2 regions of the Pseudomonas sp. LPB0260 genome follow, and region 2 is predicted to be linked to the other one. Evidence: riboswitches for the same ligand, from Rfam matches in the RefSeq annotation. Region 2 holds a riboswitch; the other holds the start of a gene.

Region 1 (14,927 bases), 3.1 Mb from region 2:
GGCACGCCCTGCTGGGCGCAGGCCAGATAGGCGCCGATCAGGGCGGCGATCTCGAAGCCGCCGAGGCGTTGCAGGGCCTCGAAAGGACCGCGCAGCGCCGGGCCGTGCAGGGCCAGGGCCGCCTCGATCACCCGCGCCTTGTGCGCCACGCCGTCGCCATCCAGGCCGGTGCCCGGGCCGACCAGTTCGGCAGCCGGACAGTCCAGCAGGCAGCAGGCCAGTGCCGTGGCGGCTGTGGTGTTGCCGATGCCCATCTCGCCACCGATAAACAGCTCGACGCCTAGCTGCTCGGCGCGCAGCAGGCTGTCGCGCCCGGCCTGCAGGGCCAGCAACGTCTGCTCGGCGCTCATCGCCGGGCCCTGGAGAAAGTTGCGCGTGCCAGGGCCGAGGCGCAGCTGGCGCACCCCAGGCAGGTCGGCCCGAGGCGTGACGGTGCCCAGGTCGAGCACCTCCAGGGTCGCGCGCAACTGCCGGGCCAGCACGCTGATCGCCGCGCCGCCGCCGACGAAGTTGGCCAGCATCTGTCCGGTGACGGCCTGCGGGTAGGCCGAGACGCCCTCCTCGACCACACCGTGGTCGCCGGCGAAGAGGCCGATGAACACCCGCTCGATGCACGGTCGCGGGCGGCCCTGCAGGCCGGCGAGCCGGATCGCCACGCGCTCCAGCTGGCCGAGGGCGCCGGCCGGCTTGGTCAGCTGCCGCTGGCGGGCCTCGGCCGCCTCCCGCGCCCGTGCATCCACGGGCCGGCATTCGGCCTGCCACCATTGGCGACTCATGGCATCTGCCCCTTGAGGATCATCGGCAAGCCGGCCACGGTGAAGGTCACCCGCTGGCAGCGCTCGGCCAGGGCCTGGTGCAGCCAGCCGGCCTCGTCGACATAGCGGCGGCTCAGCTCGCCCAAGGGCACCACGCCCAGCCCGGTCTCGTTGCTGACCAGGATGATGCGCCCCGGCAATTCGCCCAGGCACGCGAGCAGGGCGTCGCGCTCGGCACTCAGTCGCGCCGCATCGTCCAGCATCAGCAGGTTGCTCAGCCACAGGGTCAGGCAGTCAACCAACAGGCAGCGGCCCGTGTCCGCCTGCTCGCCCAGCACCCGCGCCAGTTCGACGGGCTCTTCGACCAGCGCCCAGTGCGGCGGACGCCGCTCGCGGTGCTGGCGAATGCGCGCACTCATCTCGCCGTCCAGCGCCTGGCCAGTGGCGATATAGGTCACCGGCAAGCCGCTGTCGGCGGCCAGCTTCTCGGCCAGGCGGCTCTTGCCTGACCGGGCGCCTCCGAGGATCAGTTCATGCATGGCCTCTCCGTAGGGTGCGCCGCGCGCACCATTCATGTGTCCTTCGGTGCGCCTGGCGCACCCTACGCCCGCCCAGGGTGGACCGCGCTCCACCGTTGGCCGCTGCCTTGGTGGATGTAAAAGGCGACATCCACCCTACCGGCTCCGTAGGGTGCGCCGTGCGCACCATTCATATGCCCTTTGGTGCGCCTGGCGCACCCCACGCCTACAGGCCGCACAGCTCGCGCAACCTGGCGGTATCCAGATGGGCCTCGACCAGATCGGCCAGGCGCTCGATATCGCGTTCGCGCAGGGCCTGGTAATCCACCGCCTGCACCTCGCGCAGGCCGGCCCAGCGCAGCAGCGCGCCACAGGCCGGGACGGACTCGAACAGGCCGTGCAGATAGGTGCCCATCACCTGGCCGTCGGCGCTCAGCGCGCCATCGCAACGGCCGTCGTCCAGCCGCACCGCGCCGTTCAGCCCGGTCCCCGTGCTGACCCCGGCATGGATCTCGTAGCCGGTCACGGCCGCGTCCTCCAGACGCAGGCGCCCCTGCACGTTGCGCAGCTGCTTCTCGGCCTCCAGCACCGTGGCGAAGTCGAGCAGGCCGAATCCCTGGCTGCTGCCGGGTGCCCCTTCCAGGCCATGGGGGTCGTCGATGAAGCGGCCGAGCATCTGCAGGCCACCGCAGATGCCCAGCAGCTTGCCGCCGTAACGCAGGTGCTTATGAATGGCCGTCTCCCAGCCCTGCTCGCGGAGGAACGCCAGGTCGGCGCGCACGCTCTTGGAGCCGGGCAGGACGATCAGGTCGGCCGGCGGAATCGCCTGGCCCGGACCGACAAAGCACAGCTCGACCTGCGGGTGCAGGCGCAGCGGGTCGAAGTCGGTGTGGTTGCTGATGCGCGGCAGCACCGGCACCACCACCCTGATCGACTCGCCGGCCTTGGCGCTCTGGCGGGTGTCGATGGCGTCCTCGGCCTCCAGGTGGAAATCCATCAGGTACGGCAGCACGCCGAGTACCGGTTTGCCAGTGCGCCGCTCCAGCCAGTCCAGGCCCGGCTGCAACAGGGCGATGTCGCCGCGAAAACGGTTGATCACGAAACCCTGGATACGTGCCTGTTCCGACGGGCTGAGCAAGTCGAGGGTGCCGACCAGGTGGGCGAACACCCCGCCCTTGTCGATATCGGCGATCAGAATCACCGGGCAGTCCACCGCCTCGGCAAAGCCCATGTTGGCGATATCACCGGCGCGCAGATTGATCTCGGCCGGCGAGCCGGCGCCCTCCACCATCACCACCGAATAGGCGGCACACAGGCGCCCGTGGGAGGCCAGCACCGCGTCCATCGCCACCTGCTTGTAGTCGTGGTAGGCGGCGGCCTCCATGCTGCTGATGACTCGGCCGTGGATGATCACCTGGGCGCCGGTGTCGCTGTTGGGCTTGAGCAGCACCGGGTTCATGTCACTGTGCGGCGCCAGGCCGGCGGCCTGGGCCTGCACCGCCTGGGCGCGGCCGATCTCGCCGCCATCAACGGTCACCGCGCTGTTGAGCGCCATGTTCTGCGGCTTGAACGGCACCACCGCCACGCCCTGGCGCCTGAGCCAGCGGCACAGCGCGGTCACCAGGGTGCTCTTGCCGGCATCGGAGGTGGTGCCCTGCACCATCAATGTGGTCATGCCGAATGCTCCTTGAATGCCTGTAATGCCCGCTCCAACCGGGCCCAGCCCGCTTCGCCCGCCGGCAGGCCGAAGCGCAGGCTCGGAGGGCTAGTGAACAGGCGGGTGAGAATGCCCTGGCGGGCAAGAAATTCGTGCAGTTGCGCCGCGCGGGCCTCGATGCACCAGTGGAACAGCGCACAGCCGCCGCTGGGTGGCAGGCCGTGGGCGCCAAGCAAGGCGCCCAGCCGCTCGCCACCGGCCAGCAGGCGCCGGCGCTGCGCCTGCTGGCCGGGTCGATCCCGCAGCAGCAGCGTGGCCAGCGCCCGCGTCGGGCCGCTGACGGTCCAGGGCCCGAGCAGTTCGTCGAGACGCTCCAGCAGGCGCTGTTCGGCCAGGACGAAGCCCAGGCGGATACCGGCCAGACCGAAGAACTTGCCGAACGAACGCAGCACGATCAGCCCGGGCAGCTGGCTGTGGCCAGCCAGGCTGAACTGCGGCGTGCAGTCGATAAAGGCCTCGTCCACCACCAACCAGCCACCGCGCGCGGCCAGGCGCGCATGCCAGGCCAGCAGCTGCTCGGGGGCGAAGCGCTGGCCGCTGGGGTTGTTGGGGTTGATCAGCAGCAGTACGTCCAACTGCGCCAACTGGTCGTCGACCTGTGCGCCCCCAAGCTCCAGCAGCTGATGACCTTCGCGGCGCCAGGCTGCCGCGTGCTCGGCATAGGCCGGCGCGACGACGCCCACCCTGGATCGCCCGCGCAACCGCGGCAAGGCCTGGATCGCCGCCTGGGAACCGGCCACCGGCAGCACGGCTGGCGCCGCGTAATAATCGCGGGCCGCCGCCTGCAGGCCGTCGTCCGGCTCGGGCAGGCGGGCCCAGGCCTGCAGCGGCAAAGGCGGGATCGACCAGCCATAGGGGGCGATGCCGGTGGACAGGTCCAGCCAGTCGCCCAGGGCGATGCCATGACGCTGCGCCGCCGCGCGCAGCCGGCCGCCATGCTCAAGCACCGAACAGCCCCCACAGCAGCAACAGGGCCAACCACAGCAGCACCCCGCCATGCACCAGGTTCAGCGCCCGCTCGATATCCCGCGCCCGCGGCGGCGGGCCCTCGCCCAGCACCGGGCGCTCATGCAGCTCGCCGTGATACTGCGCCGCGCCGCCCAGGCCGATGCCCAGGGCGCCGGCGCCGGCAGCCATCACCGGGCCGGCGTTGGGACTGTCCCACTGCGGCGCCTGGCGCCACCAGCATTGCAGGGCCATGCCGGTGCGCCCGAGCAGCGCATAGGTCAGCGCCACCAGCCGCGCCGGCAGGTAGTTGAGCCAATCGTCGACCTTCGCCGCGGCCCAGCCGAAGCGCTCGAAGCGCGCCGTGCGGTAGCCCCACATGGCGTCCAGGGTATTGCTCAGGCGATAGAGCACGACGCCCGGAGCGCCGCCGACGAGGAACCAGAACAGCGCGGCGAACACCGCATCCGAGCCGTTCTCCAGCACCGACTCGGTGCCGGCGCGGGCCACGCCCCTGGCATCCAGAGCCGCGGTGTTGCGGCTGACCATCTGGCCGACCCGCTCGCGGGCCAGGGGCAGGTCGCCCAGGCGCAGGGCCAGGGCCACCGGCAGTGCGTGCTCGCCCAGGCTGCGCATCCCCAGGGCGAGGTACAGGGCGAGGATTTCCACGGCCCAGCCGACTAGCGGCATCTGGGCCAGCAGCGCGACCAACAGGGTCAGCGGCAGCACCGCCAGGCACCAGGCGCTGACCCCGTGGCTGCGCCAGCCGCGCCCGGCGGCGTTGAGCCGCTGTTCGATGCACTCGGCCAGGCGGCCGAACGCCACCAGCGGGTGCCAGCGCTTCGGCTCACCCAGCGCCATATCCATGGCGACGCCGGCCAGGGTGGCGAGCAGCAGGCTCATGCGCCGGCCTCCACGCAGGCACGAATCAGCGCGTGCAACTGGCGCACGCCATCGCTCAGCGCCGCCGGGCCGGCCTGGAGGATGTCCGGCGACTTGATCTCGTGCAGCTGGTTATGCCGCACCGCCGGAATCGCCTGCCAGCCTGGCCGGGCGGCGACCTGCTGCGGGCGGAAGCGCTTGCCGCACCAGGAGCCGATGATCAGCTCCGGGGCACGGCGCACCACCTCCAGCGGGTCGGCGATGATCCGCTGCCTGGCGCTGTGGCAGCCAGCCAGCTCGGCGAAGCAATCCTCGCCGCCGGCCAGCTCGATCAGTTCGCTGACCCAGCCGATGCCGCTGATCAATGGCTCGTTCCATTCCTCGAAATACACCCGCGGCCGCCGTGGCAGGCGTGCGGCGCTGGCGCGGATCGCCTCCAGCCCGGCCTGCAGCTCGGCGATCAGCGCTTCGGCCCGCGCGTTGGCATGCACCAGGGCGCCGAGGGTCTCGATCATCCGGTAGGTGCCGGCGATATCGCGCTGGTTGAACAGGTGCACCTCCAGGCCCTGACGGGCCAGGTCGGCGGCGATGTCTGCCTGCAGGTCGCAGTAGCCGAGCACCAGGTCGGGTTGCACCGCGAGGATCTTGTCGATCCGCGCGCTGCTGAAGCCGCTGACCTTGGGCTTTTCCTTGCGCGCCTGGGGCGGGCGCACGGTGAAGCCGGAGATGCCGACGATGCGCGCCTGCTCGCCGAGCAGGTAGAGGGTCTCGCAGGTCTCGGTGGACAGGCAGACGATGCGTTGCGGGCCTTTCATGATTGTCCCCATTGGTCCTGATACAGCAGTTCGCCCAGCGGCCGCGGCCGCGCCCAGCCCTGCTGGGCCAGCATCGGCTCCGCGTAGAAGCTCGTCACCGGCCCCAGGCAGAGCACCGCCATGGGCTTGCTGCCCGGCGGCATGGCCAGCAGTTCGGCCAGGGCAGCGGGCTCGAACAACGACACCCAGCCCATGCCCAGGCCCTCGGCGCGGGCGGCCAGCCAGAGATTCTGAATGGCGCAGGCCAGGGAGGCCAGGTCCATCTCCGGCAAGGTGCGCCGGCCGAACACATGGGCCTCGCGGCCCTCCATCAGCGCCACCACCAGCAACTCGGCGCAGTCGCCAATGCCCTCGACCTTGAGCCGCATGAAGTCGTCGCCACGCTCGCCCAGGGCCGCGGCGGTGCGCAGGCGCTCGGCCTCCACCAGGGCCTGGATCGACTCACGCAGCTCGGGACGGGTGATGCGGATAAAGCGCCAGGGCTGCATCAGGCCGACGCTGGGCGCCTGGTGCGCCGCCTCCAGCAGCCGGGCCAGCAGCTCCGGTTCGACCCGCCCGCCGGAAAAGTGGCGCATGTCGCGGCGCTCGGCGATGGCACGATAGACCGCCGCGCGCTCGGCGGGGCTAAAGGTCTGTGGGTTCATGGTCGGAACAGCTCCGCCGCGGCCAAGGGGTCGGAGGGCAGGTAGAAATGGATGTAGGAGGCCGTCAGCCGGCCCAGACGGTAGACCGCCTCGGCGGTGCGCCTGTAGTTCGGACACTCGCCACGGGCCAACGGCGCCAGCTCGCAGCTGAGCGCCGAGTGGTGGTAGGTGTGGCCGCGCAGGTGCCCGCCGGGCATCTCGACCTCCTGCAGGGCCAGGGCGGTCAGCCGTGGCTGCAGGGTCGCCTCGCCCGGCAGCAGGCCGAGCATCCGCCCGCTGACGCCCTGCTTGTCGGTCAGCCGTTCGAGCAGGTAGAGCATGCCGCCGCATTCCGCATGGATCGGCTTGCCGGCGGCGTGGTGGCTCCGAATCGCCTCGGCCATGGCCTGATTGCCCTGCAACTCGGCCAGGTGCAGTTCGGGATAGCCGCCCGGCAGGTACAGGCTGTCGACCGCCGGCAGCTGGCTGTCGGCCAACGGCGAGAAGAAGTGCAGCTCGGCGCCCAGCTCACGCAGCAGGTCCAGGTTGGCCTGGTAGAGAAAGGCGAAGGCGCTGTCCCGGGCCACGCCGATGCGCACCCCGGCCAGCAACGGCTCGAGCGGGCGCGGCACGGGGGCGGCGAAGGCCACCGGCGGCGGCAGGGCCACATCGGCGCTGGCCGCCAGGGCGTCGGCCGCGGCATCCAGGCGCGCATCCAGGTCGGCCAGCTCTTCGGCCTGGACCAGCCCCAGATGGCGGCTGGGCAGCTCGATCTCGGCGCTGCGCGGCAGGGCGCCGTACCAGCGGATCGCTGCGGGCAAGGCGTCGCGCAGCATCTCGCCATGCCGCGCGCTGCCGACCCGGTTGCCGAGCACCCCGGAGAACGGCAAATCGGGCTGGAAGCTGGCCAGGCCATGGGCCAGGGCGCCGAAGGTCTGGGCCATGGCCGAGCCGTCGATCACCGCCATCACCGGCACACCGAAGCGCCGCGCCAGGTCGGCCGCCGACGGGCTGCCATCGAACAGGCCCATCACCCCCTCGATGAGGATCAGGTCGGCCTCCCCGGCCGCCTGCCACAGCAGGCGCCGGCTCTCGGCCTCGCCGACCATCCACAGGTCCAGCTGGTACACCGGCAGTCCGCTGGCGCGGGCGAGGATCATCGGGTCGAGAAAGTCCGGCCCGCACTTGAACACCCGCACTCGCTTGCCCTGGCGACTGTGCAATCGCCCCAGGGCGGCGGTGACCGTGGTCTTGCCCTGCCCCGAGGCCGGGGCGGCGACCAACAGGGCCGGGCAGCTCCTAGCGCTCATCGCGGCCTCCCTTCACCATCGTAGGGTGGATGGCGTTTTACCCATCCACCAACGACAGCGGTGGATGAAAACGGCGTCATCCACCCTACGCAACTGCGGTCTTTGCATGCCTTGAGCGCGCGCATCAGAATTCCACGCCTTTCTGCGCCTTCACGCCAGCCTTGAAAGCGTGCTTGACCAGGCTCATCTCGGTGACCGTGTCCGCCGCCTCGATCATCCCCGGCAAGGCGCCCCGGCCGGTCACCACCACATGCTGCAGCAGCGGCCGCGCCTCGATATCGGCGAGCACTGGCTCCAGCTCCAGGTAGCCGTACTTCAGGGCGATATTCAGCTCATCCAGCACCACCAGGCCGATGGCCGGGTCGTTCAGCAGTTGCCGGGCGACCGCCCAGGCCTGCCGGGCCTTCTCGATGTCGCGCTGGCGGTCCTGGGTCTCCCAAGTGAAGCCCTCGCCCATCACGTGGTAGCTGACTTCCTCGGGGAAGCGGCGGAAGAAGCTCTCCTCGCCGGTGCTGGCGGCGCCCTTGATGAACTGCACCACGCCGACCCTGATGCCGTGCCCCAGGGCCCGGGCGACCATGCCGAAGGCCGAGCTGCTCTTGCCCTTGCCGTTGCCGCTGTGCACCAGCAGCAAGCCGTATTCGTCCTGGGCCTGGGCGATCTTCTCGTCGATCAGCGCCTTCTTGCGCGCCATGCGCGCCTTGTGCCGCGCGTCCCGCTCGATCGATTCGCTCATCACTTCACCTCGCTTGGCAGGCGCAGGTCGCGGGCCGCGCGGATGCCGACATACAGCAGCGCCGCCACACCGACATAGAGCGCCAGGCTGGCCAGGTAGCGCGGGTAGTACTGGGCGATGCGCTCGGCCAGCAGGGCCAGGCTCGGCTCCGGGTAGCGCCCGGAGAAATAGAGGAAACCGCCGCCGGAACACAGGTAGGCGGCCAGGGCGCCGAGCGTCACAGTCGCCGCCAGCAGCACCAGGCTCCCCAGGCTGTCGCGGTGCCAACCGGCATACAGGCGACCGGCCAGCCACAGCGAGCCGTAGGCCGGCACGAGCAGCCAGTAGGCCGGCGACATGCACCAGTCGCTCACCCCGGCCCACTGGATCGCGGCGAAGTCGAGCAGGGAAGCCTCGATGAACAGCGCCGGGAACACCCAGCGCGGGGTCAGCAGCACGCCGGCGAGAAAGAACACCGCCCAGGAGGCGCTGGGCAGGTTGAGCGTGGCGAAGTGCTGGCCACGGGTCATGGCCAGCAGCGCCACCAGGGCGAGGCCTATCAGCAGTTGCACGCGGGGGGTCGGGTTCATCCAGTCATCTCCAGGTTAAACACGTAGGGTGCGCCATGCGCACGGGGCATCGCTCAAAGCGCCTGATAACGCACCGTCAGGTAGACCGCCTGGCCGGGCTGGTTGAAGCCCTCGGCGGTCTCGTAGTCGGCATCCAGCAGGTTGGCGACGCGGGCCTGCAGGCGCCATTCGGGGGCGATGCGGTATTCGCCGCGCAGGTCGAGGGTGGCGAAGCCGGACAGCGGCTTGTTGTTGGCCAGGTCGTCGAAGCGCTGGCCTTCGGCGTGCAGGCTGGCGCCGAGGCTGAAGGCGCCGAGGCGACGATCCAGGTCCAGGTTGAACAGCTGCTTGGCGCGGCGCGCCAGTTCGTTGCCGTCATTGGCCCCGCCCGAGCGGTTCTCCGGCTCCAGCAGGGTGTAGTTGGCGTTCCACTCCCAGCCCAGCAACCGGCTGCCGAGCACCAGCTCGACGCCGCGGATGCGCGCCTGGTCGACGTTGGCCGGCGCCCTGATGCTCGAGTCGTAGGCGATCAGGTCGTCGATCACCGTGCGGAAGGCGTTGAGCGACCAATGGCCCCAGCCATGCCCGCCGGCCAGGCCGACCTCCAGGCTCCGGGAGGTTTCCGCCTGCAGCTGCGGGTTGCCATAGCCGGGGTAGTAAAGCTCGTTGAAGGTCGGCGCCTTGAACGCCGTGCCATAGCTGACAGTCGCCCGCAGCGCGTCGCTCAGGGCGTAGCCGTAACCGAGGTTGCCGGTGTCGTGGCGGCCGAACTGCTGGTTGTCGTCGCGGCGCAGCGACAGCTGCCAGTCGTGCCGGCCGACCTCGCCCAGGTACTGGGCGAAGGCGCCCTTGTTGTCCCGCGAGTCCTCGGCGTAGGCGGTGCTGCCGTTGACCTCGTCGTGCTGATGGTCGGCGCCCAGGGTCAGGGTATGGCCGCTCGCCAGGGCCAGGTCGTTCTGCCAGCTGGCGCTGTCGCGGCGGCTGTCGAAACGCGAACTGAAACGGCCGTCGAGAAAGGCGTCGGACTTGTCTTCGCTGCGCCCGACCTGCAGGGTCACCTGCCAGGGCTCCAGCGGGGCGAAGCGCGCGCGGGTGCCGAAGACGTTCGACTCGCCATCGGCATGGGCGTGAAAGCCCGAGGTGCGCTTGCGATTGACCTGGTCGTAGTCGTTGTGCGACTCGGCCCGCAGCAGGTTGGCGTCCAGCTCCAGGCCATTGTCGAAGCGATAGCCGGCGCTGAGCGTGGCGGACAGGTTACGGTAGCCGTCGGCATCGTCTTCGTAGCCGCTGGCGCCGATCGGCTTGACGTTGATGCCGTCGGTATCGATGCCGCTGACGCCCAGGCTGTACCAGCCGGCGCCGGCGCCGCCGGCAACCCCGGCGCTGCCGCTGTAGCTGTCGTGGGTGCCGTAGCCCGCGGAGAAAAATGGCTTGGCAGCGCCGCTGCCGCCCTTGCGGGTGAAGATCTGGATCACCCCGCCTATGGCTTCGGAGCCGTACAGGCTGGAACGCGGCCCGCGCACCACCTCGATGCGCTCGATCAGCTCCAGCGGCAGGTCCTGCAGGGCCGCGCCGCCGGCCGTTACCGAACCGACCTTGATGCCGTCGATCAGCACCAGCACATGGTCGGATTCGCTGCCGCGCATGAACAGCGAGGTGTTCTTGCCCGGCCCGCCGTTGTTGGCGAAGGACACGCCCGGTACGCGCTTGAGCAGCTCGGGCACCGAGGTCGCCTGGCTCTGCTCGATCTGCGCGCGGTCGAATACGGTCACCGCCGCCAGGCTCTGCTCGGCGGTCTGCGCCGTGCGGCTGGCGGTCACCAGTTGATCGCTCAATCGCGTCGGTTGGGCGGCTTGCGCCAAGGAAATGCTGCTGATGCTGCACGCCAGCAGCGCTGCCGGCGTCAGAAGGGACTTGCTCATGCTCGATCTATGCTCCGTCGCACCCACCCGGGCGACTTAGGCTGGGAAAGGCATGGGGAGCGCAAGGGACGGGCGAACGGCAATCAGGCGCAGTCCACCCGCCCGACAACGCCCTCCGCGATGCCGTGGACTGCTACAGGCCGGTCTCCGGGCTCACGAGCGGCGATCCGACTTGCGGATCACCCGCCAGCGCACCTTCCCATGCCGAGGCACAGTGGTTGAACAGCGCTGGTTTGACTCGTCTACCGTTGCGGGGGCAGCGTCGGAATGGTTGGCCCGAACAGGCCTAACGCACCGACTTCCCTGTTTCACCCTTCGGACGCACAGCGTCGGGGGCACCTGAAGCAAGGCGCGCAGGGTAGAGACCTGAGGCGGGGGCGTCAATCAAAAGGGACAGGCAAGCGGGCTGAAGCGAAGGGTTCGCCGGGCGGCGACAGCCTCCCGGGAACCTGTTCGAGCGTTTCACTTCCTGGCGAGTGATCGCTGCAAGCAGGCGAGATGGTGGACCGAAGGAGGATCGAACTCCCGACCTCCGCATTGCGAACGCGGCGCTCTCCCAGCTGAGCTATCGGCCCGTGCAGTATTCAATCTAGCCCGCCCTCGACGGGGCGCCAATGGCTCAGTGACGCGGCATGAAGCCCGCCGGCTTGGCGGCCAGCCAGGCGACGAAGGTGCGCAGGCGTTCGTCGCTCAGCAGGGCCTCGCGACTGTTGTAGTGCAGCGCCAGTTCCTTCTCGCTGAACAGCCGGTGAATCTGGTTATGGCAGGCGCGGCAGACCCACAGGGTGGCGGAGATCCGCTCGTTCCTGGCGTAGCGCTTCTGCACGTAGGGCTTGTCGTGCAGGGATTTGGGGATCAGGTGGTGACGGGTCAAGGGCGCCTGGCGGGCGCAGAGCTCGCAGCCTTCGGGCTGGGGCGGCAGGCGAATCGGTTCGGCCATGGGACGGCGGCGACCCCAGGCTCAGCGCTTGCGACACAGGGTCAGGCCGTCGCCCAGGGGCAGCAGCGACAGGTCGATGCGCGCATCGTCGCGCAGGGCCTGGTTGAGGGCCTGGATGGCGCGAGTATCGGCGCTGTCCGGCGCGGCCTCGAGCACCCGACCGCTCCACAGGGTGTTGTCGAACAGCACCAGGCCACCGGGGCGCAGCAGGCGCAGGGCATGCTCGAAGTAGGCCGGGTAGTTGGCCTTGTCGGCGTCGATGAAGATCAGGTCGAACTGCCCGTCCTGCTCCTCGCCGGCCATCGCCGCCAGGGTCTCCAGGGCCGGCGCCAGGCGCAGCTCGATGCGCCCGGCCAGGCCCGCCTCGTCCCAGTAGCGCCGGGCCATGGCGTTGTAGTCGCCGGGTATGTCGCAACAGATCAGCCGGCCGTCCTCGGGCATGGCCTGGGCCATGCAGATGGCACTGTAGCCGGTGAAGGTGCCGATCTCGATGATCCGCCTGGCGCCCGTGAGCTTGACCAGCAGCGCCATGAACTGGCCCTGCTCCGGGGCGATCTGCCAGCGCGCGTTGTCCAGCTGCGCGGTCTCCTCGCGCAGGCGCTTGAGCAGCGACGTCTCGCGCAGGGAGACGTCGAGCAGGTAGCGATACAGTGCGTCGTCGAGGTTGAGGGTGCGATTGGTCATGGGCTGGCCTGCCTGAGAGTCAGGGGTTGCGCGCCAGTTCGGCGCTGAACACGCGCTTGGCGTCCAGATAGGTGCGCTGCCAGTAGCTGTTGCTCAGGCTGTCCAGGCGCACGGTGCCGCCACTGGAGGGTGCGTGGACGAAACGCCCGTTGCCGACGTAGATGCCGGCATGGCTGACCTGACTGCCGCCACTGGTGGCGAAGAACACCAGGTCGCCACTTTGCAGGGCCTTGCGGCTGCCGATGGTCGGAGCGCGCAGTGCCTTGAGCTCACGGGTCGAACGGGGCAACTGGATGCCGGCGGCGTCGCGATAGACATAGCCGATCAGGCCGCTGCAGTCGAAGCCGCCCTCGGGGGTGTTGCCGCCGTAGCGATAGGGTGTACCGACCAGGCCCAAGGCGCGGAACAGCACGTCCTCGGAGCTGCCATGCGGGCTACCGGCGGGAAGCTGAATCGAGGTTGGTGGGGCGGCCGGGCGGCCGGCGCAGGCGCTGAGCAGCGCGACGAGAAGCAACAAGGCGACACGGGGCGTAGCGGACATGAGCGAGGCGATCCTGAGCCTGGATGCGCCCTACTCTGCCGGCTCGAGCCAAGGCGCGCAACCTTTGCGGCGGCGCCCAAGACTCAGGGATGGCGCTCGAGCGACTCGCTGGGCGCCATGGCCAGCACGCGCTTGGCCTCGATGAAGCTGCGTTTCCAGTAGCGGTCGTCCAGGCTGTCGACCCGTACGCCGCCGCTGCGGCGACTGGCCGAATGGATAAACTGGTCGTCGCCCAGGTAGATGCCGGCGTGGCTGACGCGGCCGCGACCGTTGGTGCTGAAGAACACCAGATCGCCCGGCTCCAGCTCATCGCGCTCGACCAGCGGCGCGTCGATATTGATCATCTCGCGGGTGGAGCGCGGCAGTTGCAGGCCGGCCTCTTCGCGGAACAGGTAGCCGATGAAGCCACTGCAATCGAAGCCGGACTTCACCGAGCTGCCGCCGAAGCGATAACGGGTGCCGACCAGCGACAGGCCATGGGACAGGATGCTGTCGGCCAGCTGGGGCATTTCGTAGGGCTGGTCGTCGGTCAGCTCGGCGAGTTCTTCCTCGGTCGGCTCGGCATGGGGCGCGCGGGAGACGAACATCGACGACTTGCTGAGCGGACCGAATACGCTGGACTGCGTCTGCGGCGCCTGGGCGGCGCAGCCCGCGAGGGCCAGGACGAGTGCGAGAGGCACGAGGGGTGCGAAGCGTTTGAGCATGGGCACAGCCGTGTCGGGAATTCTGAGAAGGACGCGACTATGCCTTCAACCTGCCCTATTTGCAATTTCCATGGGCAGAAATGTGACTCAGTAGTTCTGGCAGGACATCTAAGGCGCGCCCTTGCAGGTGGATATCGACCTCATCGCTCAGGTCGGTGCGGCTCGGGTTGATCTCCACGGTCAGGCCGCCGGCCTGGCGGGTGCGCAGCACCGGCTCGACTATATAGGGGAAGCTGGCGCTGGTGCCGACGCTCAACACCAGGTCGAAGCCCTTGCCCATTTCGCGGTAGAGGCTGTCGATGGCGGCCTCGGGCAGCATTTCCTCGAACAGCACCACGGGCGGGCGCAGGATGCCGCCGCACTGCCGGCAATGCGGCGGCAACGGCCGCGCCAGATGCTCGGCAAGCCCGGCATCTTCCGCCCCGCAGGACTGGCAGAACAACGGGGCCAGCTCGCCGTGGATCTCGATCAGCCGCTCGGACGGGCTGCCGGCTGCGCGGTGGTAGCCGTCGATATTCTGGGTCAGCAACCAGCACTGCGGCTTGAGCCGCTGCAGCTCGGCGATGGCCAAGTGGCCGGCATTGGCCCGGGCGCCGAGGCAGGCCCTGGCCAGTTCCGCCAGGTATTTCCAGCACAACGCCGGATCGCGCCGCAGCATCGGCCCCGACAACGCCGCCTCGATCGGCAGGCCCTCGGCCGTGTGGCCGTTGTACAGGCCACCGAGGCCGCGATAGGTCGGCAGCCCCGAGTCGGCGGAAAGGCCGGCACCGGTGATGACTAGGATGCGCTCGGCCCGGGCGATGGCCAGGGCGACACGCTCGATCTGCTGCTGCATCGCCGCCTCCGGCCTCAGTGGTTGACCGTGTGCGCCAGCATCACCGACAGCTGGCTCAGCGGCCGGCCGCTCTGCGCGTGCCAGTGGTTGAACGCCGCCTGCACCGCGGCCAGGTCCTTGAGGCTGGTCGGCGCCTTGTCGATGATCTGCTGGGCCTTGAGGGCGGCGACCATGTCGTTGGTGGGGATGAAGGTATCCTTGCCGACCATGCGCAGGAAGCGCGGCGCCGACAACCCGCCCAACTGGCTGCCGTGCTTGGCCAGGTACTTCCACAGGCCGACGATGTCGGTCACCGGCCAGTCGGCGATCAAGGCGCCGAAGCTGCCCTTCTCCCGCCGCACATCGAGGACGAACTGGGCGTTGCGCGGCACGCTCTTGAGCTTGCCCAGGTGGCGAATCAGCCGCGCGTCCTGCATCAGGTTCTCCAGGCGCTCGCCGCCCATCAGCACGAC
Region 2 (14,927 bases):
AGACCGCCGACGAACAGCGGAGTGGCGGTGTACGCGGCGAATACCACGCACTGCGTCAGGCTCGGACTGGCGTCGTAGGTCCGTGCCATCCAGTGGATGAAGGCGCCCATCACCGCGACGCCGGCGAGCATTGCCAGGTAAGACATGATGGTCATTTGCAACGCGCTGGCTTCGGTCAGCATCACCGGGGCTCGGTCGCCGATCGACCAGCCGACCTGGGTGGTGCCGATATACGCGGAGATCGCGGGGATCGCTGCGAGAACCAGGATGTGGGTGAGATACATGTGGCTGATGGTTTCTTCCTCGCCACGGATTTCTTGCCATTCTTGGTCAGGATGGGTGAAGAGCCCCCAAACATGGTGGATCATGCCAAACACCTCCTCTTGTTATAGCGATCGCCCCCCAGCGGAGCGCCCGGCGCGCGTGATCAGCGCCACCGGGTGCCAGGCCGAACCTATGCGACCGTATGTCGCAGTATAGGCAAGGGCTGGGGACCGCGAGAGGGGAGGGGTTAGAGCAAATTGATCTCTACGGATCAGTTGTAATAGCGCTCGAGAATTTCCATCGCCTTGTTGATCGACTGCAGTCGCTCTGTGTTGCCGCCGCGGTCGGGGTGGTGAATGCTCACCAGCTGGCGGTAGCGGTGCTTGATGGTGGCGAGGTTGAGCGGCTGCTGATGGTCGTGCAGCTCGAACAGCTCCAGCGCCGCCTGCTTCTCTTCGCCACCCTGCATGCGTGTCCAGAAGCTGGTCAGCAGCTTCTCCACGTCATCCGCGTCGGTATTGCGCAGGTTGTCCAGGTCCAGATAGTAGTCGCGCAGCGGGTCGTGCTCGGCGAGCCCGGCGCCGCCGGCGCGGTAGGGTTGCAGCTGGATGCACAGCGGGTTGATTTCCAGGTGGCCGCGGCGCTCGTCCCACAGGCGCTCACGCAGCTGGTAGAGGGCGTTGAACACCAGGAAATGGGTGCGAAACAGGATCAGGTTGTCGAGCAGCGGAAGGTTGGGGATGTGGGTCGAGTGGCCGCCTTTCAATTGCTGGATCAGCTCATATTCGCTGAGACCGGCAGGCGCGTCCTGCAGAAGTAGCAGGATCTGATCGACCAGTTCGAGGTCGGGATCGAGTTCATCATTCATGATTTCAGCCTAACACTTCGCCGCAAATGGGGTGGGGCGCACCGTGGTTTCTGCGTAAAATGTCGCGTTCTAGCACTTCTTTCCGGACTCCAGCGCACCATGGGCACCCTCTCGGTCAACCAGAACAAACTGCAAAAGCGCCTGCGTCGTCAGGCCGGCGAAGCCATTGCCGATTTCAACATGATAGAAGATGGCGACAAGGTCATGGTTTGCCTGTCCGGCGGCAAGGACAGCTACACCATGCTCGACGTGCTGCTGTACCTGCAGAAGGTCGCGCCGATCAAGTTCGAGATCGTCGCGGTGAACATGGACCAGAAGCAGCCAGGCTTCCCCGAGCACGTGCTGCCGGCCTACCTGGAGTCCATCGGCGTGCCCTACCACATCGTCGAGAAGGACACCTACTCGGTGGTCAAGGAAAAGATCCCGGAGGGCAAGACCACCTGCTCGCTGTGCTCGCGCCTGCGCCGCGGCACCCTGTACACCTTCGCCGACGAGATCGGCGCGACCAAGATGGCCCTGGGACATCATCGCGACGATATCCTCGAGACCTTCTTCCTCAACATGTTCTACGGCGGCACCCTCAAGGCCATGCCGCCGAAGCTGCGCGCCGACGACGGGCGCAACGTGGTGATCCGCCCGCTGGCCTACTGCAACGAGGCCGACATCGAGGCCTACGCCAAGCTCAAGGAGTTCCCGATCATCCCCTGCAACCTCTGCGGCTCCCAGGAGAACCTGCAGCGCAAGGTGGTCAAGGAGATGCTCCAGGAGTGGGAGCGCAAGACCCCGGGCCGCACCGAGATCATGTTCCGCGCCCTGCAGAACGTGGTGCCCTCGCAGCTGGCCGACCGCAACCTGTTCGACTTCGTCAACCTGAAGATCGACGACGCCGCCACGCCGCGCTTTCTCGACGTGATGAACCTCTGAGCCGGCAAGGACAGCCCATGCGCGACTATCAATGGCTCAACGAGTACTGCCTGAACCGCTTCGGCTCGGCCGCTGCCCTGGAGGCCATGCTGCCGCAGCCGGCCAGCGCCGAGGCGCTGCGTGGGCTGAGTGACGACCGCTACCTGTCACTGATCAGCCTGCGGATCTTTCGCGCCGGTCTCAAGCACAGCCTGGTGGACGCCAAGTGGGCGGCCTTCGAGGAGGTGTTCTTCGGCTTCGACCCGGAAAAGGTCGTGCTGATGGGCGGCGAGCGCCTGGAGAACCTGATGCAGGACGCGCGGCTGATTCGCCACCTGGGCAAGCTCAAGAGCGTGCCGCGCAACGCCCAGTTCGTCCTCGATGTGCGGCGGGAGAAGGGCAGCTTCGGCGCCTTGATCGCCGACTGGCCGGTGACCGACATCGTCGGCCTGTGGAAGTACCTGGCCAAGCACGGCAGCCAGTTGGGCGGGTTGTCGGCGCCGCGCTTCCTGCGCATGGTCGGCAAGGATACCTTCATCCCCACCAACGACATGGTCGCCGCCCTCAAGGCCCAGCAGATCATCGACAAGGCGCCGACCAGCCTCAAGGACCTGGCCGCGGTGCAGGCGGCGTTCAACCACTGGCACGCGCAGAGCGGCCGGCCGCTGAGCCAGCTGTCGGTGATGCTGGCGCACACGGTCAACCACTGAGGCCGGAGGCGGCGATGCAGCAGCAGATCGAGCGTGTCGCCCTGGCCATCGCCCGGGCCGAGCGCATCCTAGTCATCACCGGTGCCGGCCTTTCCGCCGACTCGGGGCTGCCGACCTATCGCGGCCTCGGTGGCCTGTACAACGGCCACACGGCCGAGGGCCTGCCGATCGAGGCGGCGTTGTCGGGGCCGATGCTGCGGCGCGATCCGGCGTTGTGCTGGAAATACCTGGCGGAACTGGCCAGGGCCTGCCTCGGCGCCCGGGCCAATGCCGGCCACTTGGCCATCGCCGAGCTGCAGCGGCTCAAGCCGCAGTGCTGGTTGCTGACCCAGAATATCGACGGCTACCACCGCGCAGCCGGCAGCCCGTCCGAGCGGCTGATCGAGATCCACGGCGAGCTGGCCCCGTTGTTCTGCCAGTCCTGCGGGGCGGAAGATGCCGGGCTTGCCGAGCATCTGGCGCGGCCGTTGCCGCCGCATTGCCGGCAGTGCGGCGGCATCCTGCGCCCGCCCGTGGTGCTGTTCGAGGAAATGCTGCCCGAGGCCGCCATCGACAGCCTCTACCGCGAAATGGGCAAGGGCTTCGACCTGGTGTTGAGCGTCGGCACCAGCGCCAGCTTCCCCTATATAGTCGAGCCGGTGCTGCGCACCCGCCAGGCCGGCGGCCTGACCGTGGAGATCAACCCGAGCCGCACCGACCTGAGCGATGAGGTCGATATCCACCTGCAAGGGCGCGCCTTAGATGTCCTGCCAGAACTACTGAGTCACATTTCTGCCCATGGAAATTGCAAATAGGGCAGGTTGAAGGCATAGTCGCGTCCTTCTCAGAATTCCCGACACGGCTGTGCCCATGCTCAAACGCTTCGCACCCCTCGTGCCTCTCGCACTCGTCCTGGCCCTCGCGGGCTGCGCCGCCCAGGCGCCGCAGACGCAGTCCAGCGTATTCGGTCCGCTCAGCAAGTCGTCGATGTTCGTCTCCCGCGCGCCCCATGCCGAGCCGACCGAGGAAGAACTCGCCGAGCTGACCGACGACCAGCCCTACGAAATGCCCCAGCTGGCCGACAGCATCCTGTCCCATGGCCTGTCGCTGGTCGGCACCCGTTATCGCTTCGGCGGCAGCTCGGTGAAGTCCGGCTTCGATTGCAGTGGCTTCATCGGCTACCTGTTCCGCGAAGAGGCCGGCCTGCAACTGCCGCGCTCCACCCGCGAGATGATCAATATCGACGCGCCGCTGGTCGAGCGCGATGAGCTGGAGCCGGGCGATCTGGTGTTCTTCAGCACCAACGGTCGCGGCCGCGTCAGCCACGCCGGCATCTACCTGGGCGACGACCAGTTTATCCATTCGGCCAGTCGCCGCAGCGGCGGCGTACGGGTCGACAGCCTGGACGACCGCTACTGGAAACGCAGCTTCATCGAGGCCAAGCGCGTGCTGGCCATGGCGCCCAGCGAGTCGCTCGAGCGCCATCCCTGAGTCTTGGGCGCCGCCGCAAAGGTTGCGCGCCTTGGCTCGAGCCGGCAGAGTAGGGCGCATCCAGGCTCAGGATCGCCTCGCTCATGTCCGCTACGCCCCGTGTCGCCTTGTTGCTTCTCGTCGCGCTGCTCAGCGCCTGCGCCGGCCGCCCGGCCGCCCCACCAACCTCGATTCAGCTTCCCGCCGGTAGCCCGCATGGCAGCTCCGAGGACGTGCTGTTCCGCGCCTTGGGCCTGGTCGGTACACCCTATCGCTACGGCGGCAACACCCCCGAGGGCGGCTTCGACTGCAGCGGCCTGATCGGCTATGTCTATCGCGACGCCGCCGGCATCCAGTTGCCCCGTTCGACCCGTGAGCTCAAGGCACTGCGCGCTCCGACCATCGGCAGCCGCAAGGCCCTGCAAAGTGGCGACCTGGTGTTCTTCGCCACCAGTGGCGGCAGTCAGGTCAGCCATGCCGGCATCTACGTCGGCAACGGGCGTTTCGTCCACGCACCCTCCAGTGGCGGCACCGTGCGCCTGGACAGCCTGAGCAACAGCTACTGGCAGCGCACCTATCTGGACGCCAAGCGCGTGTTCAGCGCCGAACTGGCGCGCAACCCCTGACTCTCAGGCAGGCCAGCCCATGACCAATCGCACCCTCAACCTCGACGACGCACTGTATCGCTACCTGCTCGACGTCTCCCTGCGCGAGACGTCGCTGCTCAAGCGCCTGCGCGAGGAGACCGCGCAGCTGGACAACGCGCGCTGGCAGATCGCCCCGGAGCAGGGCCAGTTCATGGCGCTGCTGGTCAAGCTCACGGGCGCCAGGCGGATCATCGAGATCGGCACCTTCACCGGCTACAGTGCCATCTGCATGGCCCAGGCCATGCCCGAGGACGGCCGGCTGATCTGTTGCGACATACCCGGCGACTACAACGCCATGGCCCGGCGCTACTGGGACGAGGCGGGCCTGGCCGGGCGCATCGAGCTGCGCCTGGCGCCGGCCCTGGAGACCCTGGCGGCGATGGCCGGCGAGGAGCAGGACGGGCAGTTCGACCTGATCTTCATCGACGCCGACAAGGCCAACTACCCGGCCTACTTCGAGCATGCCCTGCGCCTGCTGCGCCCCGGTGGCCTGGTGCTGTTCGACAACACCCTGTGGAGCGGTCGGGTGCTCGAGGCCGCGCCGGACAGCGCCGATACTCGCGCCATCCAGGCCCTCAACCAGGCCCTGCGCGACGATGCGCGCATCGACCTGTCGCTGCTGCCCCTGGGCGACGGCCTGACCCTGTGTCGCAAGCGCTGAGCCTGGGGTCGCCGCCGTCCCATGGCCGAACCGATTCGCCTGCCGCCCCAGCCCGAAGGCTGCGAGCTCTGCGCCCGCCAGGCGCCCTTGACCCGTCACCACCTGATCCCCAAATCCCTGCACGACAAGCCCTACGTGCAGAAGCGCTACGCCAGGAACGAGCGGATCTCCGCCACCCTGTGGGTCTGCCGCGCCTGCCATAACCAGATTCACCGGCTGTTCAGCGAGAAGGAACTGGCGCTGCACTACAACAGTCGCGAGGCCCTGCTGAGCGACGAACGCCTGCGCACCTTCGTCGCCTGGCTGGCCGCCAAGCCGGCGGGCTTCATGCCGCGTCACTGAGCCATTGGCGCCCCGTCGAGGGCGGGCTAGATTGAATACTGCACGGGCCGATAGCTCAGCTGGGAGAGCGCCGCGTTCGCAATGCGGAGGTCGGGAGTTCGATCCTCCTTCGGTCCACCATCTCGCCTGCTTGCAGCGATCACTCGCCAGGAAGTGAAACGCTCGAACAGGTTCCCGGGAGGCTGTCGCCGCCCGGCGAACCCTTCGCTTCAGCCCGCTTGCCTGTCCCTTTTGATTGACGCCCCCGCCTCAGGTCTCTACCCTGCGCGCCTTGCTTCAGGTGCCCCCGACGCTGTGCGTCCGAAGGGTGAAACAGGGAAGTCGGTGCGTTAGGCCTGTTCGGGCCAACCATTCCGACGCTGCCCCCGCAACGGTAGACGAGTCAAACCAGCGCTGTTCAACCACTGTGCCTCGGCATGGGAAGGTGCGCTGGCGGGTGATCCGCAAGTCGGATCGCCGCTCGTGAGCCCGGAGACCGGCCTGTAGCAGTCCACGGCATCGCGGAGGGCGTTGTCGGGCGGGTGGACTGCGCCTGATTGCCGTTCGCCCGTCCCTTGCGCTCCCCATGCCTTTCCCAGCCTAAGTCGCCCGGGTGGGTGCGACGGAGCATAGATCGAGCATGAGCAAGTCCCTTCTGACGCCGGCAGCGCTGCTGGCGTGCAGCATCAGCAGCATTTCCTTGGCGCAAGCCGCCCAACCGACGCGATTGAGCGATCAACTGGTGACCGCCAGCCGCACGGCGCAGACCGCCGAGCAGAGCCTGGCGGCGGTGACCGTATTCGACCGCGCGCAGATCGAGCAGAGCCAGGCGACCTCGGTGCCCGAGCTGCTCAAGCGCGTACCGGGCGTGTCCTTCGCCAACAACGGCGGGCCGGGCAAGAACACCTCGCTGTTCATGCGCGGCAGCGAATCCGACCATGTGCTGGTGCTGATCGACGGCATCAAGGTCGGTTCGGTAACGGCCGGCGGCGCGGCCCTGCAGGACCTGCCGCTGGAGCTGATCGAGCGCATCGAGGTGGTGCGCGGGCCGCGTTCCAGCCTGTACGGCTCCGAAGCCATAGGCGGGGTGATCCAGATCTTCACCCGCAAGGGCGGCAGCGGCGCTGCCAAGCCATTTTTCTCCGCGGGCTACGGCACCCACGACAGCTACAGCGGCAGCGCCGGGGTTGCCGGCGGCGCCGGCGCCGGCTGGTACAGCCTGGGCGTCAGCGGCATCGATACCGACGGCATCAACGTCAAGCCGATCGGCGCCAGCGGCTACGAAGACGATGCCGACGGCTACCGTAACCTGTCCGCCACGCTCAGCGCCGGCTATCGCTTCGACAATGGCCTGGAGCTGGACGCCAACCTGCTGCGGGCCGAGTCGCACAACGACTACGACCAGGTCAATCGCAAGCGCACCTCGGGCTTTCACGCCCATGCCGATGGCGAGTCGAACGTCTTCGGCACCCGCGCGCGCTTCGCCCCGCTGGAGCCCTGGCAGGTGACCCTGCAGGTCGGGCGCAGCGAAGACAAGTCCGACGCCTTTCTCGACGGCCGTTTCAGTTCGCGTTTCGACAGCCGCCGCGACAGCGCCAGCTGGCAGAACGACCTGGCCCTGGCGAGCGGCCATACCCTGACCCTGGGCGCCGACCATCAGCACGACGAGGTCAACGGCAGCACCGCCTACGCCGAGGACTCGCGGGACAACAAGGGCGCCTTCGCCCAGTACCTGGGCGAGGTCGGCCGGCACGACTGGCAGCTGTCGCTGCGCCGCGACGACAACCAGCAGTTCGGCCGCCACGACACCGGCAACCTCGGTTACGGCTACGCCCTGAGCGACGCGCTGCGGGCGACTGTCAGCTATGGCACGGCGTTCAAGGCGCCGACCTTCAACGAGCTTTACTACCCCGGCTATGGCAACCCGCAGCTGCAGGCGGAAACCTCCCGGAGCCTGGAGGTCGGCCTGGCCGGCGGGCATGGCTGGGGCCATTGGTCGCTCAACGCCTTCCGCACGGTGATCGACGACCTGATCGCCTACGACTCGAGCATCAGGGCGCCGGCCAACGTCGACCAGGCGCGCATCCGCGGCGTCGAGCTGGTGCTCGGCAGCCGGTTGCTGGGCTGGGAGTGGAACGCCAACTACACCCTGCTGGAGCCGGAGAACCGCTCGGGCGGGGCCAATGACGGCAACGAACTGGCGCGCCGCGCCAAGCAGCTGTTCAACCTGGACCTGGATCGTCGCCTCGGCGCCTTCAGCCTCGGCGCCAGCCTGCACGCCGAAGGCCAGCGCTTCGACGACCTGGCCAACAACAAGCCGCTGTCCGGCTTCGCCACCCTCGACCTGCGCGGCGAATACCGCATCGCCCCCGAATGGCGCCTGCAGGCCCGCGTCGCCAACCTGCTGGATGCCGACTACGAGACCGCCGAGGGCTTCAACCAGCCCGGCCAGGCGGTCTACCTGACGGTGCGTTATCAGGCGCTTTGAGCGATGCCCCGTGCGCATGGCGCACCCTACGTGTTTAACCTGGAGATGACTGGATGAACCCGACCCCCCGCGTGCAACTGCTGATAGGCCTCGCCCTGGTGGCGCTGCTGGCCATGACCCGTGGCCAGCACTTCGCCACGCTCAACCTGCCCAGCGCCTCCTGGGCGGTGTTCTTTCTCGCCGGCGTGCTGCTGACCCCGCGCTGGGTGTTCCCGGCGCTGTTCATCGAGGCTTCCCTGCTCGACTTCGCCGCGATCCAGTGGGCCGGGGTGAGCGACTGGTGCATGTCGCCGGCCTACTGGCTGCTCGTGCCGGCCTACGGCTCGCTGTGGCTGGCCGGTCGCCTGTATGCCGGTTGGCACCGCGACAGCCTGGGGAGCCTGGTGCTGCTGGCGGCGACTGTGACGCTCGGCGCCCTGGCCGCCTACCTGTGTTCCGGCGGCGGTTTCCTCTATTTCTCCGGGCGCTACCCGGAGCCGAGCCTGGCCCTGCTGGCCGAGCGCATCGCCCAGTACTACCCGCGCTACCTGGCCAGCCTGGCGCTCTATGTCGGTGTGGCGGCGCTGCTGTATGTCGGCATCCGCGCGGCCCGCGACCTGCGCCTGCCAAGCGAGGTGAAGTGATGAGCGAATCGATCGAGCGGGACGCGCGGCACAAGGCGCGCATGGCGCGCAAGAAGGCGCTGATCGACGAGAAGATCGCCCAGGCCCAGGACGAATACGGCTTGCTGCTGGTGCACAGCGGCAACGGCAAGGGCAAGAGCAGCTCGGCCTTCGGCATGGTCGCCCGGGCCCTGGGGCACGGCATCAGGGTCGGCGTGGTGCAGTTCATCAAGGGCGCCGCCAGCACCGGCGAGGAGAGCTTCTTCCGCCGCTTCCCCGAGGAAGTCAGCTACCACGTGATGGGCGAGGGCTTCACTTGGGAGACCCAGGACCGCCAGCGCGACATCGAGAAGGCCCGGCAGGCCTGGGCGGTCGCCCGGCAACTGCTGAACGACCCGGCCATCGGCCTGGTGGTGCTGGATGAGCTGAATATCGCCCTGAAGTACGGCTACCTGGAGCTGGAGCCAGTGCTCGCCGATATCGAGGCGCGGCCGCTGCTGCAGCATGTGGTGGTGACCGGCCGGGGCGCCTTGCCGGGGATGATCGAGGCGGCGGACACGGTCACCGAGATGAGCCTGGTCAAGCACGCTTTCAAGGCTGGCGTGAAGGCGCAGAAAGGCGTGGAATTCTGATGCGCGCGCTCAAGGCATGCAAAGACCGCAGTTGCGTAGGGTGGATGACGCCGTTTTCATCCACCGCTGTCGTTGGTGGATGGGTAAAACGCCATCCACCCTACGATGGTGAAGGGAGGCCGCGATGAGCGCTAGGAGCTGCCCGGCCCTGTTGGTCGCCGCCCCGGCCTCGGGGCAGGGCAAGACCACGGTCACCGCCGCCCTGGGGCGATTGCACAGTCGCCAGGGCAAGCGAGTGCGGGTGTTCAAGTGCGGGCCGGACTTTCTCGACCCGATGATCCTCGCCCGCGCCAGCGGACTGCCGGTGTACCAGCTGGACCTGTGGATGGTCGGCGAGGCCGAGAGCCGGCGCCTGCTGTGGCAGGCGGCCGGGGAGGCCGACCTGATCCTCATCGAGGGGGTGATGGGCCTGTTCGATGGCAGCCCGTCGGCGGCCGACCTGGCGCGGCGCTTCGGTGTGCCGGTGATGGCGGTGATCGACGGCTCGGCCATGGCCCAGACCTTCGGCGCCCTGGCCCATGGCCTGGCCAGCTTCCAGCCCGATTTGCCGTTCTCCGGGGTGCTCGGCAACCGGGTCGGCAGCGCGCGGCATGGCGAGATGCTGCGCGACGCCTTGCCCGCAGCGATCCGCTGGTACGGCGCCCTGCCGCGCAGCGCCGAGATCGAGCTGCCCAGCCGCCATCTGGGGCTGGTCCAGGCCGAAGAGCTGGCCGACCTGGATGCGCGCCTGGATGCCGCGGCCGACGCCCTGGCGGCCAGCGCCGATGTGGCCCTGCCGCCGCCGGTGGCCTTCGCCGCCCCCGTGCCGCGCCCGCTCGAGCCGTTGCTGGCCGGGGTGCGCATCGGCGTGGCCCGGGACAGCGCCTTCGCCTTTCTCTACCAGGCCAACCTGGACCTGCTGCGTGAGCTGGGCGCCGAGCTGCACTTCTTCTCGCCGTTGGCCGACAGCCAGCTGCCGGCGGTCGACAGCCTGTACCTGCCGGGCGGCTATCCCGAACTGCACCTGGCCGAGTTGCAGGGCAATCAGGCCATGGCCGAGGCGATTCGGAGCCACCACGCCGCCGGCAAGCCGATCCATGCGGAATGCGGCGGCATGCTCTACCTGCTCGAACGGCTGACCGACAAGCAGGGCGTCAGCGGGCGGATGCTCGGCCTGCTGCCGGGCGAGGCGACCCTGCAGCCACGGCTGACCGCCCTGGCCCTGCAGGAGGTCGAGATGCCCGGCGGGCACCTGCGCGGCCACACCTACCACCACTCGGCGCTCAGCTGCGAGCTGGCGCCGTTGGCCCGTGGCGAGTGTCCGAACTACAGGCGCACCGCCGAGGCGGTCTACCGTCTGGGCCGGCTGACGGCCTCCTACATCCATTTCTACCTGCCCTCCGACCCCTTGGCCGCGGCGGAGCTGTTCCGACCATGAACCCACAGACCTTTAGCCCCGCCGAGCGCGCGGCGGTCTATCGTGCCATCGCCGAGCGCCGCGACATGCGCCACTTTTCCGGCGGGCGGGTCGAACCGGAGCTGCTGGCCCGGCTGCTGGAGGCGGCGCACCAGGCGCCCAGCGTCGGCCTGATGCAGCCCTGGCGCTTTATCCGCATCACCCGTCCCGAGCTGCGTGAGTCGATCCAGGCCCTGGTGGAGGCCGAGCGCCTGCGCACCGCCGCGGCCCTGGGCGAGCGTGGCGACGACTTCATGCGGCTCAAGGTCGAGGGCATTGGCGACTGCGCCGAGTTGCTGGTGGTGGCGCTGATGGAGGGCCGCGAGGCCCATGTGTTCGGCCGGCGCACCTTGCCGGAGATGGACCTGGCCTCCCTGGCCTGCGCCATTCAGAATCTCTGGCTGGCCGCCCGCGCCGAGGGCCTGGGCATGGGCTGGGTGTCGTTGTTCGAGCCCGCTGCCCTGGCCGAACTGCTGGCCATGCCGCCGGGCAGCAAGCCCATGGCGGTGCTCTGCCTGGGGCCGGTGACGAGCTTCTACGCGGAGCCGATGCTGGCCCAGCAGGGCTGGGCGCGGCCGCGGCCGCTGGGCGAACTGCTGTATCAGGACCAATGGGGACAATCATGAAAGGCCCGCAACGCATCGTCTGCCTGTCCACCGAGACCTGCGAGACCCTCTACCTGCTCGGCGAGCAGGCGCGCATCGTCGGCATCTCCGGCTTCACCGTGCGCCCGCCCCAGGCGCGCAAGGAAAAGCCCAAGGTCAGCGGCTTCAGCAGCGCGCGGATCGACAAGATCCTCGCGGTGCAACCCGACCTGGTGCTCGGCTACTGCGACCTGCAGGCAGACATCGCCGCCGACCTGGCCCGTCAGGGCCTGGAGGTGCACCTGTTCAACCAGCGCGATATCGCCGGCACCTACCGGATGATCGAGACCCTCGGCGCCCTGGTGCATGCCAACGCGCGGGCCGAAGCGCTGATCGCCGAGCTGCAGGCCGGGCTGGAGGCGATCCGCGCCAGCGCCGCACGCCTGCCACGGCGGCCGCGGGTGTATTTCGAGGAATGGAACGAGCCATTGATCAGCGGCATCGGCTGGGTCAGCGAACTGATCGAGCTGGCCGGCGGCGAGGATTGCTTCGCCGAGCTGGCTGGCTGCCACAGCGCCAGGCAGCGGATCATCGCCGACCCGCTGGAGGTGGTGCGCCGTGCCCCGGAGCTGATCATCGGCTCCTGGTGCGGCAAGCGCTTCCGCCCGCAGCAGGTCGCCGCCCGGCCAGGCTGGCAGGCGATTCCGGCGGTGCGGCATAACCAGCTGCACGAGATCAAGTCGCCGGACATCCTCCAGGCCGGCCCGGCGGCGCTGAGCGATGGCGTGCGCCAGTTGCACGCGCTGATTCGTGCCTGCGTGGAGGCCGGCGCATGAGCCTGCTGCTCGCCACCCTGGCCGGCGTCGCCATGGATATGGCGCTGGGTGAGCCGAAGCGCTGGCACCCGCTGGTGGCGTTCGGCCGCCTGGCCGAGTGCATCGAACAGCGGCTCAACGCCGCCGGGCGCGGCTGGCGCAGCCACGGGGTCAGCGCCTGGTGCCTGGCGGTGCTGCCGCTGACCCTGTTGGTCGCGCTGCTGGCCCAGATGCCGCTAGTCGGCTGGGCCGTGGAAATCCTCGCCCTGTACCTCGCCCTGGGGATGCGCAGCCTGGGCGAGCACGCACTGCCGGTGGCCCTGGCCCTGCGCCTGGGCGACCTGCCCCTGGCCCGCGAGCGGGTCGGCCAGATGGTCAGCCGCAACACCGCGGCTCTGGATGCCAGGGGCGTGGCCCGCGCCGGCACCGAGTCGGTGCTGGAGAACGGCTCGGATGCGGTGTTCGCCGCGCTGTTCTGGTTCCTCGTCGGCGGCGCTCCGGGCGTCGTGCTCTATCGCCTGAGCAATACCCTGGACGCCATGTGGGGCTACCGCACGGCGCGCTTCGAGCGCTTCGGCTGGGCCGCGGCGAAGGTCGACGATTGGCTCAACTACCTGCCGGCGCGGCTGGTGGCGCTGACCTATGCGCTGCTCGGGCGCACCGGCATGGCCCTGCAATGCTGGTGGCGCCAGGCGCCGCAGTGGGACAGTCCCAACGCCGGCCCGGTGATGGCTGCCGGCGCCGGCGCCCTGGGCATCGGCCTGGGCGGCGCGGCGCAGTATCACGGCGAGCTGCATGAGCGCCCGGTGCTGGGCGAGGGCCCGCCGCCGCGGGCGCGGGATATCGAGCGGGCGCTGAACCTGGTGCATGGCGGGGTGCTGCTGTGGTTGGCCCTGTTGCTGCTGTGGGGGCTGTTCGGTGCTTGAGCATGGCGGCCGGCTGCGCGCGGCGGCGCAGCGTCATGGCATCGCCCTGGGCGACTGGCTGGACCTGTCCACCGGCATCGCCCCCTATGGCTGGTCGATCCCGCCTTTGCCGCTGCAGGCCTGGGCCCGCCTGCCCGAGCCGGACGACGGCCTGCAGGCGGCGGCCCGCGATTATTACGCGGCGCCAGCCGTGCTGCCGGTGGCCGGTTCCCAGGCGGCGATCCAGGCCTTGCCGCGGTTGCGCGGGCGATCCAGGGTGGGCGTCGTCGCGCCGGCCTATGCCGAGCACGCGGCAGCCTGGCGCCGCGAAGGTCATCAGCTGCTGGAGCTTGGGGGCGCACAGGTCGACGACCAGTTGGCGCAGTTGGACGTACTGCTGCTGATCAACCCCAACAACCCCAGCGGCCAGCGCTTCGCCCCCGAGCAGCTGCTGGCCTGGCATGCGCGCCTGGCCGCGCGCGGTGGCTGGTTGGTGGTGGACGAGGCCTTTATCGACTGCACGCCGCAGTTCAGCCTGGCTGGCCACAGCCAGCTGCCCGGGCTGATCGTGCTGCGTTCGTTCGGCAAGTTCTTCGGTCTGGCCGGTATCCGCCTGGGCTTCGTCCTGGCCGAACAGCGCCTGCTGGAGCGTCTCGACGAACTGCTCGGGCCCTGGACCGTCAGCGGCCCGACGCGGGCGCTGGCCACGCTGCTGCTGCGGGATCGACCCGGCCAGCAGGCGCAGCGCCGGCGCCTGCTGGCCGGTGGCGAGCGGCTGGGCGCCTTGCTTGGCGCCCACGGCCTGCCACCCAGCGGCGGCTGTGCGCTGTTCCACTGGTGCATCGAGGCCCGCGCGGCGCAACTGCACGAATTTCTTGCCCGCCAGGGCATTCTCACCCGCCTGTTCACTAGCCCTCCGAGCCTGCGCTTCGGCCTGCCGGCGGGCGAAGCGGGCTGGGCCCGGTTGGAGCGGGCATTACAGGCATTCAAGGAGCATTCGGCATGACCACATTGATGGTGCAGGGCACCACCTCCGATGCCGGCAAGAGCACCCTGGTGACCGCGCTGTGCCGCTGGCTCAGGCGCCAGGGCGTGGCGGTGGTGCCGTTCAAGCCGCAGAACATGGCGCTCAACAGCGCGGTGACCGTTGATGGCGGCGAGATCGGCCGCGCCCAGGCGGTGCAGGCCCAGGCCGCCGGCCTGGCGCCGCACAGTGACATGAACCCGGTGCTGCTCAAGCCCAACAGCGACACCGGCGCCCAGGTGATCATCCACGGCCGAGTCATCAGCAGCATGGAGGCCGCCGCCTACCACGACTACAAGCAGGTGGCGATGGACGCGGTGCTGGCCTCCCACGGGCGCCTGTGTGCCGCCTATTCGGTGGTGATGGTGGAGGGCGCCGGCTCGCCGGCCGAGATCAATCTGCGCGCCGGTGATATCGCCAACATGGGCTTTGCCGAGGCGGTGGACTGCCCGGTGATTCTGATCGCCGATATCGACAAGGGCGGGGTGTTCGCCCACCTGGTCGGCACCCTCGACTTGCTCAGCCCGTCGGAACAGGCACGTATCCAGGGTTTCGTGATCAACCGTTTTCGCGGCGACATCGCCCTGTTGCAGCCGGGCCTGGACTGGCTGGAGCGGCG

The links. Region 2 has a riboswitch for cobalamin ahead of btuB (TonB-dependent vitamin B12 receptor). Riboswitches for the same ligand answer to the same signal wherever they lie in the genome.
Region 1: linked by a shared signal. The riboswitch ahead of btuB (TonB-dependent vitamin B12 receptor) and the one ahead of btuB (TonB-dependent vitamin B12 receptor) in region 2 are both predicted to bind cobalamin.

The regions. Positions count from the first base shown of each region.
Region 1 is NZ_CP058247.1:6,063,297-6,078,223, reverse strand. Features, by position in the region: gene cobT (nicotinate-nucleotide--dimethylbenzimidazole phosphoribosyltransferase) at 1-776, opposite strand, end outside; gene cobU (bifunctional adenosylcobinamide kinase/adenosylcobinamide-phosphate guanylyltransferase) at 773-1,294, opposite strand; gene LPB260_RS27370 (cobyric acid synthase) at 1,500-2,948, opposite strand; gene cobD (threonine-phosphate decarboxylase CobD) at 2,945-3,937, opposite strand; gene cbiB (adenosylcobinamide-phosphate synthase CbiB) at 3,930-4,838, opposite strand; gene LPB260_RS27355 (cobalamin-binding protein) at 4,835-5,632, opposite strand; gene bluB (5,6-dimethylbenzimidazole synthase) at 5,629-6,276, opposite strand; gene LPB260_RS27345 (cobyrinate a,c-diamide synthase) at 6,273-7,565, opposite strand; gene cobO (cob(I)yrinic acid a,c-diamide adenosyltransferase) at 7,690-8,301, opposite strand; gene LPB260_RS27335 (hypothetical protein) at 8,301-8,870, opposite strand; gene btuB (TonB-dependent vitamin B12 receptor) at 8,924-10,771, opposite strand; cobalamin riboswitch at 10,892-11,129, opposite strand; tRNA gene LPB260_RS27325 (tRNA-Ala) at 11,271-11,346, opposite strand; gene LPB260_RS27320 (hypothetical protein) at 11,391-11,711, opposite strand; gene LPB260_RS27315 (O-methyltransferase) at 11,733-12,395, opposite strand; gene LPB260_RS27310 (C40 family peptidase) at 12,415-12,936, opposite strand; gene LPB260_RS27305 (C40 family peptidase) at 13,020-13,640, opposite strand; gene LPB260_RS27300 (NAD-dependent deacylase) at 13,696-14,475, opposite strand; gene LPB260_RS27295 (DNA-3-methyladenine glycosylase I) at 14,490-14,927, opposite strand, start outside.
Region 2 is NZ_CP058247.1:2,747,097-2,762,023, forward strand. Features, by position in the region: gene LPB260_RS12330 (Yip1 family protein) at 1-368, opposite strand, end outside; gene LPB260_RS12335 (DNA-J related domain-containing protein) at 536-1,132, opposite strand; gene ttcA (tRNA 2-thiocytidine(32) synthetase TtcA) at 1,232-2,056, shown strand; gene LPB260_RS12345 (DNA-3-methyladenine glycosylase I) at 2,074-2,745, shown strand; gene LPB260_RS12350 (NAD-dependent deacylase) at 2,760-3,539, shown strand; gene LPB260_RS12355 (C40 family peptidase) at 3,595-4,215, shown strand; gene LPB260_RS12360 (C40 family peptidase) at 4,299-4,820, shown strand; gene LPB260_RS12365 (O-methyltransferase) at 4,840-5,502, shown strand; gene LPB260_RS12370 (hypothetical protein) at 5,524-5,844, shown strand; tRNA gene LPB260_RS12375 (tRNA-Ala) at 5,889-5,964, shown strand; cobalamin riboswitch at 6,106-6,343, shown strand; gene btuB (TonB-dependent vitamin B12 receptor) at 6,464-8,311, shown strand; gene LPB260_RS12385 (hypothetical protein) at 8,365-8,934, shown strand; gene cobO (cob(I)yrinic acid a,c-diamide adenosyltransferase) at 8,934-9,545, shown strand; gene LPB260_RS12395 (cobyrinate a,c-diamide synthase) at 9,670-10,962, shown strand; gene bluB (5,6-dimethylbenzimidazole synthase) at 10,959-11,606, shown strand; gene LPB260_RS12405 (cobalamin-binding protein) at 11,603-12,400, shown strand; gene cbiB (adenosylcobinamide-phosphate synthase CbiB) at 12,397-13,305, shown strand; gene cobD (threonine-phosphate decarboxylase CobD) at 13,298-14,290, shown strand; gene LPB260_RS12420 (cobyric acid synthase) at 14,287-14,927, shown strand, end outside.